Regions from separate parts of the Rhizobium hidalgonense genome, predicted to be linked through region 2. Evidence: riboswitches for the same ligand, from Rfam matches in the RefSeq annotation. Region 2 holds a riboswitch; the other holds the start of a gene.
The links. A riboswitch is a leader RNA that binds a small molecule or an ion and turns the genes downstream of it on or off. The one in region 2 is predicted to bind cobalamin.

Region 1 (7,843 bases), 130 kb from region 2:
TCGAATTCATCGTGATCGTGCGGCGCGCCGTCCTCATGCTCCAACTCGTGATGCGACTTGCGGTTGGCGATATCATCCTCCGTGCCGATGCCGAGGCCGAGCAGGATGCCGGCCGGAACCTCGCCGTTTTTCGCCTCGATAATCACCGGCTTGCGCACGGTGCGGGAGGCGACTTCGTCACGCACGCGGCCAAGGCCGGCGACGTCGATCAGGTCGGTCTTGTTGAGCACGATCAGATCGGCGCAAGTGAGCTGGTCCTCGAACAGTTCCTCGATCGGGCTTTCGTGATCGAGCGATGCATCCTCACTGCGCGCCGCATCAACGGCATCATGGTCGTCGGCGAAGCGGCCGGCGGCGACAGCCGCACTGTCGACCACCGTGATGACGCCGTCGACGGTCACCTGAGTGCGAATGTCGGGCCAGTTGAAGGCGGCGACCAAAGGCTGCGGCAAGGCAAGCCCCGAGGTTTCGATGACGATATGGTCGGGCCGCTGCTCTCGTTCCAGGAGCTTCGTCATCGTCGGAATGAAATCGTCGGCAACGGTGCAGCAGATGCAGCCATTGGTGAGCTCGATGATATCGTCCTCGGTGCAATTCTCAGCGCCGCAGCCTTTCAGCACCTCGCCATCGACACCGAGATCGCCGAATTCGTTGATAATCAGCGCAATCTTCTTGCCCCCGGCATTGGTGAGCAGGTTGCGGATCATCGTCGTCTTGCCGGCGCCGAGGAAGCCGGTGATGACGGTTGCTGGAATCTTCTGCTGGTTCATGGACTTAACCCTTCATTTTCATCGGCAGACCTGCCGCGATAAAATAGACTTCGGCGGCCTTCGCCGCGATCGATTGGTGCAGCCGGCCGGCATGATCGCGAAAATCCCGCGCCATGCGATTGTCGGGAACGATGCCGAGGCCGACCTCGTTGGAAACGAAAACGAGCCGCGCCCTGGCGCCAGGCAGGAAATCGGCAAGCGCCGTAAACTCCGCTGCCAAATCACGCTCCTCCATCATCAGATTGGTGACCCAGAGCGTCAGGCAGTCGATCAGCACGATGCGCCCCTCGCCGTCGATGGCGGCAAGCTTGCCGACAAGATCGAGCGGCTCCTCATGCGTCGTCCAGGAGGGACCGCGGTCGGCCCTGTGCTGATCAATGCGCGCCCGCATCTCGTCGTCCCAGGCGCGGCCGGTGGCGAGGTAGTGGCGACCGAGGCCGGTCGCGACGACGAGGGATTCGGCAAAACGGGATTTGCCCGAGCGTGCACCGCCGAGGATAAGGGTGGAGTTGGAGGGGGCGATCGTCATGCGCAGATGGCCTCGTGCGAGAATGCGACGCCCCGCCACACTCCCTCATTCCTTTGCTCGTCACAGGAATCCAGCCACGGCGCGTCCGCGCCGTGAATGACTCCATACAGACTCTCAAGAATTCTCCCGCGCCCAAGGACTTGGGCGCACTGGATTCCTGTGACGAGCACAGGAATGAGGGAGGATAGGAAAGTGCGTATCACACGCCCCTCACCGAGAGGGACGGAATGGCCACCCAATGGCGCCGCACCAGGCCGCGCCGAATTCAATCGTTCAGCCAAAACAACCTCCGTGCTGGCAGCGGGCCTCTTGCCCAGGGGTGGGCTTCTTGCCCGGCACGAATGGCAGGTCTCCTGGCTCGCGGGTATCGGCGGCGATCGGGGCGACCCGTTACGGTCGCCCCTGATCGTGCCAGCGGGTCTGCCTCGCCTTCCCGGCTGCATCGGCGAAGAGGTGGACGATTCGTAGAAATAGAGGCGTCCGACCCCGGTTGATCACCATGCATGTCCAGTGGCTTTTCCGGCATGTCGCCCGTCCCGTCCGCCTGCACCATTGCGAGGCCGCCGGCCGAAAGGGCTCGATGCCGGATGGAAGACCCTGACCGCTCTACAGTCGCGGGGTCGGCTGTGATGAAGGCCCCCGGTTTGGGTCCGCCCCGTCACATTCCCTTTTCATCCGGAAAGGCATTACACCGATCCGGAACCATCCGTTATATCTGGATGGTCAGGCGACCATCCGTTGAGGGATGGTTAGGCAAGCTCAAGGGTGAAGTCAACCGGCCTTGGCGGTGGGCCAATCGTTTGCGACGCGGCACGCTCGGCCAAACACGACTTACCCTACCAGAATTATCGTCATTTATCAGAGACTTACGTCATAAATATTTGACTCTCGCGCCGGCTTTTCGCCGCAATTGCAAGGCAAGCGGACGGCATCACCGCCCTTGACCGGGTCTCTCCCCGCCTAGTTGTCTAGCCATGTTTATGAAATTGGATCAGCGCCGCCTGCGCGCGCTGCGTGTTTTCTTTGATCCGGAGCGGTTGCGCGCGCTGACCCGTCGCAGCGAGGTCGGCCTGTCGCTCGCCGGCGCCGTCGTCGGCATCGCCTCGGGACTTGCCGTCACCGGTATGAGCTTCGTCTCCAATGAATTGCACCAGCTGGTCTTCGGCATATCGGACGACGAAAGGCTGAGCTCCTCATTGATCGAAGACAAGCTGCTGCTGCTCACCGCCCCCGTCGTCGGCGGCGTCCTGCTCGGTCTGCTGCTTTTCGTCCTGGCGAAACGGCGCAAGAAGCCAATGGTCGATCCGATCGAGGCGAATGCGCTGCATGGCGGCCGCCTGTCCTTGACCGACAGTATCATCGTCGCGGTGCAGAACCTGATTTCCAACGGTTTCGGCGCCTCGGTCGGCCTGGAGGCCGGTTATACCCAGCTTGCCGCCGGCCTCGCCTCGAAATTCGGCCTGAAGCTGCAGCTTCGCCGCTCCGACCTGCGCGTGCTCGTCGGCTGCGGTGCGGCCGGCGCCATCGCCGCCGCCTTCAACGCACCGCTGACCGGCGCTTTCTATGCCTTCGAGCTGATCATCGGCACCTATACGATCGTGTCGCTGACCCCCGTCGTCGTCTCAGCCCTCGTCTCGACCCTCATCGCGCGATTACTCACCGAGGGCGATTTCACCATCGATATCGGCAGCTTCGGCTCGGTCGTGCCGGCCGATTATATCCCGGCTCTACTGCTCGGCGTCTTTTGCGCCGGCGTCGGCATCCTGCTGATGCAGGGCGTCGCCTTCATCGAAGAACTGGCGCGCAAGAGCGCGATCGCCCCGCCCTTTCGCCCGGCGCTGGGCGGCATCGTTGTCGGGCTCTTGGCGATGATCTCGCCGCAGGTGCTTTCGGCCGGCCACGGGGCGCTACATCTCAACCTTTCCCGCGACGTGGCTGTCCCGGCGCTGATCGGCCTCTTTCTGTTGAAATCGCTGGCCTCGGCGATCTCGATCGGCTCGGGCTTCAGGGGCGGCCTGTTCTTCGCCTCACTGTTCATGGGCGCCCTGCTTGGTAAGCTTTTTGCTTATTGCGGTCCCTATTTCGCCGATGCGACGCTGACGCCCGTCATCTATGCCGTTGTCGGCATGAGTTCGCTTGCGGTCGCCGTCATCGGCGGGCCGCTGACGATGACCTTCCTGGCGCTCGAAATTACCGGCGATTTTCCGATCACGGCGCTGGTGCTCGCCGCCGTCATCACCTCCTCGCTCGTCGTGCGCTCGACCTTCGGCTACTCCTTCGCCACATGGCGCTTCCATCTGCGCGGCGAAAGCATCCGCAGCGCCCATGACGTCGGCTGGATCCGTAACCTGACGGTGGACAAGCTGATGCGCGCCGACGTCAAGAAGGCCAGGGCCGGTATCACGCTGGAAGAGTTCAAGCAGGCCTTTCCGATCGGCTCCACCCAGCGCGTTATCCTCGTCGAGGAGAGCGACAAATATCTGGGCCTCGTGCTGGTGCCGGAAATCTACGCCAACCCGACCGACGCGCAGGACGAGGGCAAGACGCTCGCCGATTTCATCCACTACCGCAACGATTTCCTGCAGCCACAGATGAACGCCAGGCAGGCGGCGGCGATCTTCGACAAGAGCGAAAGCGAAGCCCTTGCCGTCGTCAATAACCTGATCGAACGCAAGGTGATCGGCCAGCTCAGCGAAAGCCACACCCTGCGCCGCTACAGCGAAGAACTCGACCGTCGCCGCCGCGAAGTGTCAGGCGAGATCTGAGCCGTTACGACCTGCAGCGTCGCGCGTCTTTCAGACACACTATGATATTTCGAATCAGAGAGTAGCCACGGCAAGCTTGAACACATCGGCCCTCTTCGAAACGCCGCGCAATTCGAACGATCCCAGACGTTCGCAGGCAGTCCCGCAGGCGACGGCGAAGCTTTCCGACATCAGAAGGTGCTGGCCAAGTTCGCCGCAGAGTTTCTCCAGCCGCGAGGCCTCGTTAACCGCCCTGCCGATCACCGTGAAATCAAGCCGGCCGCGCGCGCCGACGTTTCCGTAGAAGACCTCGCCAAGATGCAGGACGACGTCGACGCCGATATCGGGACCGCCCTCACGCTTCCGCTGAAGGTTCAGAGCCTCGTTTGCCTCCAGAACATTCCGTGCGGCGGCAAGCGCGGCCGTGCAGGCCTTCCGGGGATCCTCGCCCTCCTCGCTGCCTGTCGGAAAGATCGCCAACACGCTGTCGCCCATGAACTTGAGGATTTCGCCGGAATTTTCCTCGACATGCCGGCCGATCAGCTCGAAATGTTCATCCAGAAACCTCGCGATCTCGCCCGGCTGATAGACTTCGGTCAATGCCGTGAAGTTTCTCAGATCCGCAAGCAGGACCGCAGCATTGATGGCAGCGCCCTTTCCTCTCTGGATATCACCTGCGAGGATGCGCGCGCTCGTCTTGGCGCCAGTATAGACCGCGAGGATGTCAGCGGCGGTTTTCGATGCCGCGATGCGGTAGCAAGCCAGCCCAAGCGCCGGAAAAAGCTGTGTGACAACAGCCAGTTGATCGTCGGAAAATCCGCCCGGCAGGTCGCTGGTCAACGACAGGCTGACGCCGCGCAGCGCAGCCTCCTTCGGGAACTCCAGCAGGTTGACCAGATGATCCGTGCCGCCGCCAAGCGCGAATTCAGCCAGCTGCGGATAGCTGTCGATCCCCTCTCCGTCGGCAAGAATCCAACGCCCAGACGCTTCGCCACGCCCCAGAAGATAGTATATTGGCGTCTTCTCGAACTTCAGCACTGCTGCTGTGCCATATTCGGCATTCTCGATCGTGGTCGCCCCGCCGCGCAGGAAATTGGCCGAGACGCCGCCATACATGGGATGAATGGACGGCATCGCGATGCTGCCTCGCCAAATGGGAAAACCATCGGCGATCAGCCGATCGCATAATCCGGTAATCAGCTCGCTAATATGCTCGCTGGTGATTCCCTGCTCTATCAGCCAGTGGATATGATCGTTAATTTTTAAAACCTCCGCATCGGGCCGAGAGCCGGAGAAGCCGTCTTACAATCGAGGCCAGGCACCGGGAACCGCGGGACAGGCGCTGAAACAGCCATGTCGCGCATGCCATCCATTAGCCTGCTTCGCGTCACGATACTACTCCCACGCGAATGAAGGATGCGGAATTCGAGAGGGGCAAACGCGGGTTACGGATGACAATGCCTCAGTCTCCCAGTGGCTAGCGAAGCTACTCCAGTTTGAGGCTCGCGAGGCGATAAAAGGCGACCTCGCGTCGCCACACGATCCCAGCCGCTCACATCCTGACTGTCATGCCGCCGTCGACCGTCAGCACATGGCCATTGACGAAGGAAGCGGCGGCGCTTGCCAGAAACAGCGCCGCGCCGGCAATCTCGTCCGGGCGTCCCCAGCGCTGGACCGGGATGCGCTCGCGCACGAACGGCATCAATTCCTCATTCGCGGCCATCGCCGCGTTCGTCTCGGTGGCAAACCAGCCGGGCGCAATCGCGTTGCTGGTGATTCCGTGTGGGCCGAATTCCACCGCCATGCCGCGCATCAGGCCGGTCAGGCCCTGCTTGACTGCCGGATAGACGCAATCGCCGGGCATGACGACATGGCCGCTGATCGACGTCACCGCGATCAGGCGGCCGTAGTTGCGCCGTTTCATCAGCGCGGCCGCATCGCGCGAAAGCGCGATTGCCGCAGCAAGATCGGTGCGCAGCAGCTCGATGATCGCATCATCGTCGAATTCGGCCAGCGGCCGCCGGTCGCGGGCGCCGACATTGTTGATCAGGATATCGAGACGGCCGTGGAGTTTTTCGATATCGGCCATCACTTTACGCTGTGCCTCGCGGTCGGCGATGTCAAATGCGGCGGCTTCCGCCGTCCCGCCTGCGGCTTGGATGGTCCTGACGGCATCTTCCAGCGTTGCCGCCGTCCGCCCCGTGACGATGACATGCGCGCCAGCCTCAGCAAGGGCGCGTGCCATCTCGAAGCCCAGGCCACGGCCGCCGCCGGTCACCAGCGCCACCTGATCCACCAGTGAAAATCGATCCAATATGCGCATGGGATTCATCGCTCTCCACCGGATTCGCCGCGCCGATTAATGGACTCAGTCAACTAATTTGGCAAGAGGAGAACGGTGGACCTAACCGACGAACCCGGCCAACCAGCGCGGGTCGAGGTGACGCTCCAGTTCTCCGGCGACCTCGTCGAGCGCCCGATCGACGCTCTCGCGGTAGTTTCTCCGCTTACCGGAGAGCCCAAAGCTCTGAAGCAGCTGGGCGCGGTAGGCGTCGCTTCCGAACAGCCCGTGCAGATAGGTGCCCATGATCCGGCCGTCGGCCGAAAGCGCTCCGTCGGACGCGCCGTCGATAATCGCCGATGGCCTGTCGCAATCCGGGCCGCGGGTGATGCCGAGATGGATCTGGTAGCCGGCAAGCGGCGCGTCATATTCGGTCGAGCGGGCCTGGCTGTTGCGCACGGTTTTCTCAGGCGCCATCTCGGTCTCGACGTCAAGTAGCGCCAGCCCCGGCGTCTCGAGCGCCCCGCCCTCTATGCCGAGCGGATCATGCACCGTCCGACCAAGCATCTGGTATCCGCCGCAGATGCCAATTACCCGGCCGCCGCGCCTGACATGCGCCTGAAGATCGCGGTCCCAGCCTTGAGCGCGGAAATCGGCGAGATCCGATATCGTCGATTTCGAGCCGGGAAGGACGACGAGGCCGGCGTCCGCGGGCAGCCGTTCGCCTGATCGCACGAAGACCAGCTCGACATCCGGCTCGGTCCTCAACGGGTCGAGATCGTCGAAATTGGCGATTCGCGGCAGCACCGGCACGGCAATCTTCAGCGCCCCCGCTCCGCCCCTCGCCAGACGTTCAAGCACGACCGAATCTTCGGCCGGCAGGCGCGCCGCGGCCTGCAGCCATGGCACGACGCCGAAACACGGCCAGCCGGTAAAGCCTTCGATGGCGCGGATGCCATCGTCAAACAGCGAGACGTCGCCGCGAAACTTGTTGATGATATAGCCCGCAATCATCGCCCGGTCCTCGTCCGGCAGGATCGCATGCGTGCCCACCAGCGAGGCGATGACGCCGCCGCGGTCGATATCGCCGACGAGTACGACAGGCACGCCGGCCCGCGTCGCAAAACCCATATTGGCAATATCGCCGGGCCTGAGATTGATCTCGGCCGGCGATCCGGCACCCTCGACGATGACGAGATCGGCACCCGCAGCGACTTTTTCGAAGCTTTCGAGCACGGCGCCGAGCAGCTGCGGCTTCAGCCGCTGGTAGTCGCGCCCCTTCGCCTGGCCGAACACCCTCCCCTGCACGATGATCTGGCTGCCGTTATCCGAATGCGGCTTAAGCAGTACAGGGTTCATGTGCACCGAGGACGGCGTGCGTGCAGCCAGCGACTGCAGCCACTGCGCCCGGCCGATTTCGCCGCCGTCATCGGCAACCGCCGCATTGTTCGACATGTTCTGCGGCTTGAACGGCCGGACGGCGAGCCCGCGATTGGCCGCCAGCCGGCAAAGGCCGGCG
Region 2 (7,843 bases):
CGATTACGGAGATGATCGAGGTGAACAGGCCTGTTCTGTTCGACTGCCGCGTCGCCGAATTCGCCGCGCCTGCCGACGACTGGGGCGGGCAGGGCGTATCATAATATGTTGCTGCCCGGCGAGGTTGGCGACGCGCTGTTTGCCGCGTCAGCCGATGTTGGCGGAGAGAGTCGCGTCTAGCGACTTTGGAACACGGTTTGAAATGTCAGTCGCAGCTGTGGATTCTGCGACTGACATCGAGCCATCAGGCCTCCGGCTTTAGGGAGAGGTTTTCAGCGCTCGGGCCGGCTATTTGATGACGCTTACGTTCATCACGGTCTCCTGGATCTTCCCGTACCCGTAGGGCGATCTCAGAACGAACCTGTCACTGCCGATGTAGCCTGGCTCCGGTGTATAATATCCAACCACGCCTCCAACCTTAACCGTCCGGCATTTCGCCAGCTTTCCGGTTGCGCCGGGAAATACCGGTTCGTGGACAATCTGGAGACGGCCATGCTTGGGCTGTTCCACGATATGCGTGGCCGGATAATCGGCGTGGCTGCAATCGTCATTGATATGCCAGGTCTGGCCTATCTTCGTCTTTTCACCACTGAGCGCTGTTATCGATTTGGACTTTTGCCTGAAGCTGTCGGAGGTTGTGGTGCAGCTCGAAAGTGAAATTGCTGCGATTGCCAGTATCAAGTATGAAAAAATGCTTTTCACTATAAATCCTCAACTTTTGCTTGAATGAATATTGGATTTTTCTGAGGAGTCAATCAGGGTGCGAAACCGGATCCGGCAGTCGATGGCCACCCTCGTCCTTCGAGGCCCCTGCGGGACACCTCAGGATGAGGGCGGAGAGAGGACGCGGCTTGTGTCACCGGAATGTTCTGCGGCGTGCCAACGGCCAGACTCTGCGTGGCGCGGCTCAGCCGCAACCCATCGCAGCGGGAAACCTTTGCCGACCGAGTGAATGCTGTCGACTCGATGCCAGGCGCCTCACACGCCATTCCCGAGCGATCACCCGCCAGGCGGCCGGCGGGGTAGCGAAGGCGCGGGAGAAGGCGCGGTTGAAGGCGGCTTCGGTGGCGTAGCCTGCGTCGTCGGTGATCGCCGCGATTGACTGTGAAAAGCTGGGGCTGGGCAGAAATGTCTGCGAAAGCCTCCCGCCGCAATGCTTGCACGAAACAATGGACCTGTGAGATTGTGCATTTGGGATTGCATGATCAGGGCGGAGTGGCGGATGCGGCTGGGTGACATGCAGTCTGTTCTTCAAATCAGCGTTGCGTTGAATCTGGCGTATTTTTCGTTTCGCGAGATACGCACGCCGGCTTTGAAGCAATACGATCGCGCCATGAGGCAGACCGACGAGACCATTGCGCGGGCTCTGGCGCTTTACCGATCGGTACCGAAACCGGAAAAGATCTTGCCGGGCAGCGAGGAGACAAGCGCTTGGATGACGGCGGATGTGGAGGCTCAGAAATTGAACCTTCATATCTGGAACCAGCGTCGTTCGCAGGCACCGTACAGCGAAAACATGTATTCTTACGATAAGGCTGTCAGCTACGCGGCGCTTGTTGTCGGCGCCATCGCTTTCGTTCTTCTGGTACTGTGCTCTGCCTTTGCGGGAGAGGCCATTCGCATTCGCTATTTTCTCGGCGTCACCGGGATTTGCCTTCTCCCGACCATGATGGCTGTCGCCTACAGCTGGCTGATAGCGGGCATGGTGGAAAAAGAGATTGGCATCGTGAAGGACAGGGCGCTCGCTGTCGAACAGGAGATGCATCGCTTTACAGAGAAGGTGCCGCGCAAATATTTCTCCGCGCCGGCACTATAGGACGTGAGGCTTGCAGCATGGTAGAGCGCGCATCCTTGCGCTCAACAATATACTTATGAGATTGTATCGATATACATGCGATACTGTATGATGCAGGCAGCGCGGGGGCTTCGATGACATCCGTGAAGGTCAATGAACAGATATCGGTGGCGGGGCAGCCCGATGCCGCCGGTTTTGCCGCTTTCGCGGCAGACGGCTTTGCCGCCGTCATCAATGACCGGCCGGATGGGGAGGAGCCGGGGCAACCCGGCAATGCAGCGGAGAAGGCTTCCGCAGCCGCCGCCGGGCTCGCCTACAGCTTCGTGCCGGTGAAGGGGACCGAGATCACCGAGGCCGATATTCACGCCTTCCAGGCCGCGATGACGCAAGCGAAGGGACCGATCGTTGCCCATTGCAAGAGCGGCACGCGGGCGCTGACGCTCTATGCGCTCGGCGAAGTGCTGGACGGGCGGATGAAGCCCGGGGATGTCGAGGCGTTCGGTCAAAATCTGGGCTTCGATCTTGCCGGCGCGCGCCGCTGGCTGGAAAAACGGACGGGGCAGGCGGCTGATGTGAAGGCCTTCTTCGAACCCCGCACCAGCAGTGTGCAATACGTCGTTTCAGACCCGGCGACGAAACGCTGCGCCGTCATCGACCCGGTGCTTGATTTCGACGAGATGTCGGGTGCGACGGGAACGGCCAATGCCGATGCCATCCTCGCGCATATCGAAAGCGAGGGGCTGGCGGTCGAGTGGATCCTCGACACGCATCCACATGCCGATCATTTCTCCGCCGCGCATTACCTCAAAGGAAAGACCGGCGCGCCGACGGCGATCGGCGCCCATGTCACCGACGTCCAGCGGCTCTGGAAGGAGATCTACAACTGGCCGAAGTTCGAAGCCGACGGCTCGCAATGGGATCGGCTGTTTGGCGATGGCGACACTTTCGAGATCGGCGGGCTTGAAGCCCGCGTGATGTTCTCGCCCGGCCACACGCTTGCCTCGGTGACCTATGTGATCGGTGACGCCGCCTTCGTTCATGACACCGTGTTCACGCCGGATTCCGGCACGGCGCGCACGGATTTCCCCGGCGGCAGCGCCAGCGCCCTCTGGCACTCGATCCAGGCGATCCTGTCGCTGCCCGAGGACATCAGGCTGTTTTCCGGCCACGACTATCAGCCCGGGGGCCGTCACCCGCGCTGGGAAAGCACGGTGGCCGCCCAGAAGCGCGCCAATCCGCATATATCAGGCATCGACGAGGCCGGCTTCGTGGCGCTGCGCCAGGCACGCGACCGAACGCTGCCGAAACCGAAGCTGATGCTACACGCGCTACAGGTCAACATCCGCGGCGGACGGCTGCCCGAGCCGGAGGATAATGGCCGGCGCTATCTGAAGATCCCGCTGGATGCGTTGTAGCAAGGCGCAGCGTTGCGGCGCGTGCTTCGAGGCATCGCACTCGCAGGCTGCGCATCGCAGCATGAGGGACGTTGGCGGATGCCGCGAGCCACGACAGACAGCGCTCCCACGTTCCCTCTCCATTTCTCAACTCCCCCGCAATAGTCATTGACGCCGCCCGGGCAGGCGACGTAACTGGGGGCGACGGTTCCCTGAAGATGACTCCAAGGGGATTAATAGGGAACACGGTGAGGACGACCCAGTAGGGACCGAGACCGTGGCTGCCCCCGCAACTGTAAGCGGATTGTCCATCATCCCGGGGCGAGCGCTTCAGCGTCCATCCCCAGGGGCCTTGGCCCAGCCACTGCGCATAGCGTGCGGGAAGGCGGTTGAAACGGCGTATATCCGCAAGCCAGGAGACCTGCCGTCAATCACGATCCAATCAACCGGGCGGGGATGCCCGGACAAGGAACAGACATGATTGACCTTCTGAACCTTTGCCTCATATCGGCATGCATCCGTCTCGATTGGGCCTCCTGCGGCGTAATCTACGCGTAAGCGTGATTTCTGCCCCTCTTTTCCCTTCATCGAGGTTTTCCATGCGCCAAATTCTCGCCACCATGACATTTGCCTTCGGGCTCGCAGGCCTTGCGGCACCAAGCCTTGCCGCAACCCAATATCCGCTGACCATCACCAATTGCGGCCAGCCGGTGACCTTCCAGAAGGCACCGGCAAAGATCGTCTCGATCGGCCAGGGCATGACCGAAGTCCTCTTTTCGCTCGGCCTTGCCGACAAGATCACGGGTACGGCCGTCTGGGTCGGTCCCGTCCTGCCGCAATATGCCGAGGCCAACAGCAAGATCAAGCGGCTTGCCGACAACGATCCGAGCTTCGAATCCGTCGTCGGGCAGGAGCCTGATCTGGTGGCGGCCGAGTTCGAATGGCATGTCGGCGCGCAGGGCTCGGTCGGCAAACGCGAGCAGTTCGCCGACCTCGGGATCAATACCTATCTCGCGCCGGCCGATTGCGTCGCCAAGGTCAACACCGACGGCGGTGACGGCGTGCGCAAGGAGCTGTTCACGATGGACCTGATCTACCAGGAAATTGCCGAACTCTCTGAGATCTTCGACGTCAAGGAGCGCGGCGATGCATTGATCGCGCAGCTGCAGAAGCGCGAGGCCGATGCCGTGGCGTCGATTTCAGGCGCATCGGGCAAGAACCTGCCGGTGGTCTTCTGGTTCTCCAGCAAGGACGTCAACGGCGACGCCTTTATTGCCGGCAAGAACAGCGCACCGGCCTATATCCTGAAGACGATCGGTGCGAGGAACGTCGTGACGACGGAAGAGGAATGGCCGCTGGTCGGCTGGGAAACCATCGCCCAGGCAAACCCTCAAGTCATCGTCATCGCGACGATGGATCGCCGCCGCTACGCGGCCGACGATCCCAAGGTCAAGGTCGACTTCCTCGAGAACGACCCGGTCACAAGGGAATTGGATGCCGTCAGGAACAAGCACTTCGTGATGATGGACGCGCAGTCGATGAACCCGACGATCCGGACGATCGACGGCATCGAGACATTGGCGAACGGCATCAAGTCTTTCGGCCTTTCGCAGTGAGCGCGATCTCCGCCAGGAAACAGGGATGGTGGGCGCCGGTAGCGCTCACCATTGCAGCGTTTCTGCTTCTCGGGCTGATGGTCAGCCTTGCCGTTTCCATCGGCGAGATCGCCATCCCGCTTGCGACGACGGCAGAGGCCGTCTTGAACCGGCTGTTCGGAACGGATTTCGAACTCAGCCGCATCCACCAGGGCATCGTCTGGGATTATCGTCTGAGCCGGGCGCTGGTTGCCGCAAGCGCCGGCGCGTCGCTGTCGCTTTGCGGGGCGATCCTCCAGGCGCTGCTGCGCAATCCGCTGGCCGAACCCTATGTGCTCGGCATCTCCGCCGGCGCCTCGACCGGCGCCGTCTGCGTGACGATCCTCGGCTTCGGTTATGGCGTTCTTGGTCTCTCGAGCGGCGCCTTTATCGGCGCGGTCATCGCTTTCCTGCTGGTCGGCTTCCTGGCGACGGGGGTCGGGGGAACCGGTGAGCGCATCATTCTTTGCGGCGTCGCCGGGTCGCAGCTCTTCAATGCGCTGACCTCCTACGTGGTGACAACATCGGCGAATGCCGAGCAGGCGCGCGGCATCCTGTTCTGGCTTCTCGGTTCGCTCAGCGGGGTGCGCTGGCCCGATGTCTATCTCTCGGTGCCGATCGCGCTGATTGGCTTCATCATCTGCATGGCTCATGTGCGGGCGCTCGATGCCTTCGCCTTCGGCACCGATGCGGCAGCCTCGCTCGGCATTTCCGTGCGCCGCGTCCAGATCGTGCTCTTCGGCACGACCGCGGCGATGACGGCAAGCGTCGTCAGCATGGTCGGATCGATCGGTTTTGTCGGCCTCGTCATTCCTCATGCCGCCCGCTTCCTCGTCGGGCCGTCGCATGGGCGACTGCTGCCGGCAACGGCGCTCGGCGGCGCGATCTTCGTGGTCGGCGCCGATATCGTTTCGCGCATCATCATACCGCAGCAGATCCTGCCGATCGGCGTCGTCACCGCGCTGTTCGGCGCACCGGCCTTCGCCGTCATTCTCTATCGCGTGCGGAGAAGCGCATGAGCATCCGGATCGACAAGGTGAGTTTTGCCGCCGGCGACACTGTCATCGTCAACGGCGTCAGCCTGGCCGTGGAAAAGGGCAAGGTGCTCGGCCTGCTCGGGCCGAACGGCTCCGGAAAATCGAGCCTGCTCAGATTGATCTGCCGCCTGCGCAAAGCTCGCAGCGGCGTCATCAGGCTTGGGGAAGACGACATTTCCTCGCTGTCGCGCGCAGACCTTGCGCGCCGTGTCGCCTTCGTCGAGCAGCAGTCGGCGACCGATACGCAACTGACAGTACGAGATGTCGTGCGGCTTGGCCGCACGCCGCATCGCGGGCTGCTGTCGTCCTGGGGCGCCGCGGATGATGCCGCCGTCGAAGAGGCCCTGTTGCGGGTAGGCATGCGAGAGAGGGCGGGCCAGCTCTGGCAGACGCTGTCGGGCGGCGAACGCCAGCGCGTCCATATTGCGCGATCCCTGGCGCAGGCGCCGAGCGAATTGCTGCTCGACGAGCCGACCAACCATCTCGACATCCAGCATCAGCTCGACATTCTCTCGCTGATCTCGAAACTCGGCATCACCTCTGTCGTCGCGCTGCATGATCTCAATCTGGCGGCGATGTTTTGCGACAGCCTGGCGGTGCTCGAGAAGGGCGAGGTCGTCGCCTCCGGCGCGCCGGAGGATGTGCTGACGGAGGATATGATCGGCCGGGTCTTCGGCGTTCGCGCCCATGTCCAGAAATCGGCCGTGCATGGCCGCCATCATATCCAGTACGTCATCGATTGAGGAACGCCCGGGGATTTCGACCTAAAGGGGCGCTGTGACCTCACTGGCCTTTTTTCTGGACTGGCGTATGATTTCGCAGGGCGCGTGCGCCCGGCCGAACGGAGTTTCGAGATGCTCGAACGAAATCAGTTTCCCCTGCGCCCTGTCGTCCCCGGCTTCGCTGTTGCCTGGGTCGTCCTCATTTCAGGTGCGAGCGTTGCGCTCAGCCTGCTTTTTGCCTGCGTCACACCCTTCGTAGCCCTGGCGGCGGTGTCGGCCGTCATTCTTCCCCGGCGGATGGCGGTGACCGCGGTACTGCTGGCCTGGTTCGCCAACCAGATGGTAGGATATCTCGTGCTCGGCTATCCCCAGACCTGGGACAGTTATGCCTGGGGCCTTGCGATCGGTGTTGCGGCATTGGCATCGCTGGCCGCAGCGCTTGGGGTACTTCGTCTCGCTGCCGGCCTTACCGTCACCATGGCCGGCGCCTTCATCGCCGGCTTCGTTGCCTATGAAGGCGTGCTCTTTGCCGCAACGGCGGTGCTTCCGTCAGGCGAGGGCGCGTTTTCGGCGCCGGTCGTGGCTGATGTCCTGCTGATCAATTCTCTGGCCGCGATCGGGCTCATCTGCCTGCATGCCGGCGCAGCAGCCGCTCGTGCGCTCGTCGCAGGACAGCCGGAACCGGCGCTGTCTTAGCCACGTTCTTCGTGCATGTCGCGTCTGAGCGCAAAAACCTAAAGCGCCGGAAACACCATTGTGTCCCGCAACAACTGGATGGCCTCTGAGACCGATGGCCCGGTGATGGGCGGCGGTATTGCGCGTTCGCAGAACTCACGCCAGACAAACAGCGTCAGTTCCGCGCCATCCGTTGCGGTTTCCCCCGGTCCCTCTGCGAAATTCGCCAGCAGGCGATAGCGGGCGTCCTTCCAGAATAATTCCTCCACCCAGTCATAGATCGGGATCACATGGAAATGGATCGGATAACCGGGCGTGTGCCCGTATCGGCCGATATAGACGCGCTGAGCGTTCAATTCCTGCTTCAATGCGCTCTGAGCCCTTGCGAGCAAGGGGCCGAATTCGGCCAAGGCGTTTACGGACAAATCCGACAGGTCGGTCGTGTCGGTCTTGGAACCGATCATGAGATAGCCGGGGAGAGCGGAGTTCATACGGTGGTTCACAAGCCATCCAGCCGTCTCGACAACATGAAAGTGCGGAGGAATTTCCAAGCGCTGCCTCTTTCCGATTTTGCAAATTTCGCTAG

Region 1: another riboswitch for cobalamin. It lies ahead of cobU (bifunctional adenosylcobinamide kinase/adenosylcobinamide-phosphate guanylyltransferase); the one in region 2 lies ahead of FFM81_RS08065 (ABC transporter substrate-binding protein).

What each region holds. Positions count from the first base shown of each region.
Region 1 covers NZ_CP054027.1:1,841,967-1,849,809, reverse strand. The annotation lists gene cobW (cobalamin biosynthesis protein CobW) at 1-770, opposite strand, end outside; gene cobU (bifunctional adenosylcobinamide kinase/adenosylcobinamide-phosphate guanylyltransferase) at 775-1,299, opposite strand; cobalamin riboswitch at 1,626-2,021, opposite strand; gene FFM81_RS08760 (chloride channel protein) at 2,274-4,064, shown strand; gene FFM81_RS08755 (adenylate/guanylate cyclase domain-containing protein) at 4,119-5,177, opposite strand; gene FFM81_RS08750 (SDR family oxidoreductase) at 5,596-6,366, opposite strand; gene FFM81_RS08745 (cobyric acid synthase) at 6,448-7,843, opposite strand, start outside.
Region 2 covers NZ_CP054027.1:1,708,701-1,716,543, forward strand. The annotation lists partial or broken gene ilvB (biosynthetic-type acetolactate synthase large subunit) at 1-180, shown strand, start outside; gene FFM81_RS08050 (hypothetical protein) at 289-702, opposite strand; partial or broken gene FFM81_RS32650 (hypothetical protein) at 908-1,105, opposite strand; gene FFM81_RS08055 (hypothetical protein) at 1,223-1,816, shown strand; gene blh (bifunctional sulfur transferase/dioxygenase Blh) at 1,930-3,210, shown strand; cobalamin riboswitch at 3,378-3,632, shown strand; gene FFM81_RS08065 (ABC transporter substrate-binding protein) at 3,789-4,805, shown strand; gene FFM81_RS08070 (FecCD family ABC transporter permease) at 4,802-5,842, shown strand; gene FFM81_RS08075 (ABC transporter ATP-binding protein) at 5,839-6,603, shown strand; gene FFM81_RS08080 (hypothetical protein) at 6,715-7,278, shown strand; gene FFM81_RS08085 (HIT family protein) at 7,317-7,808, opposite strand.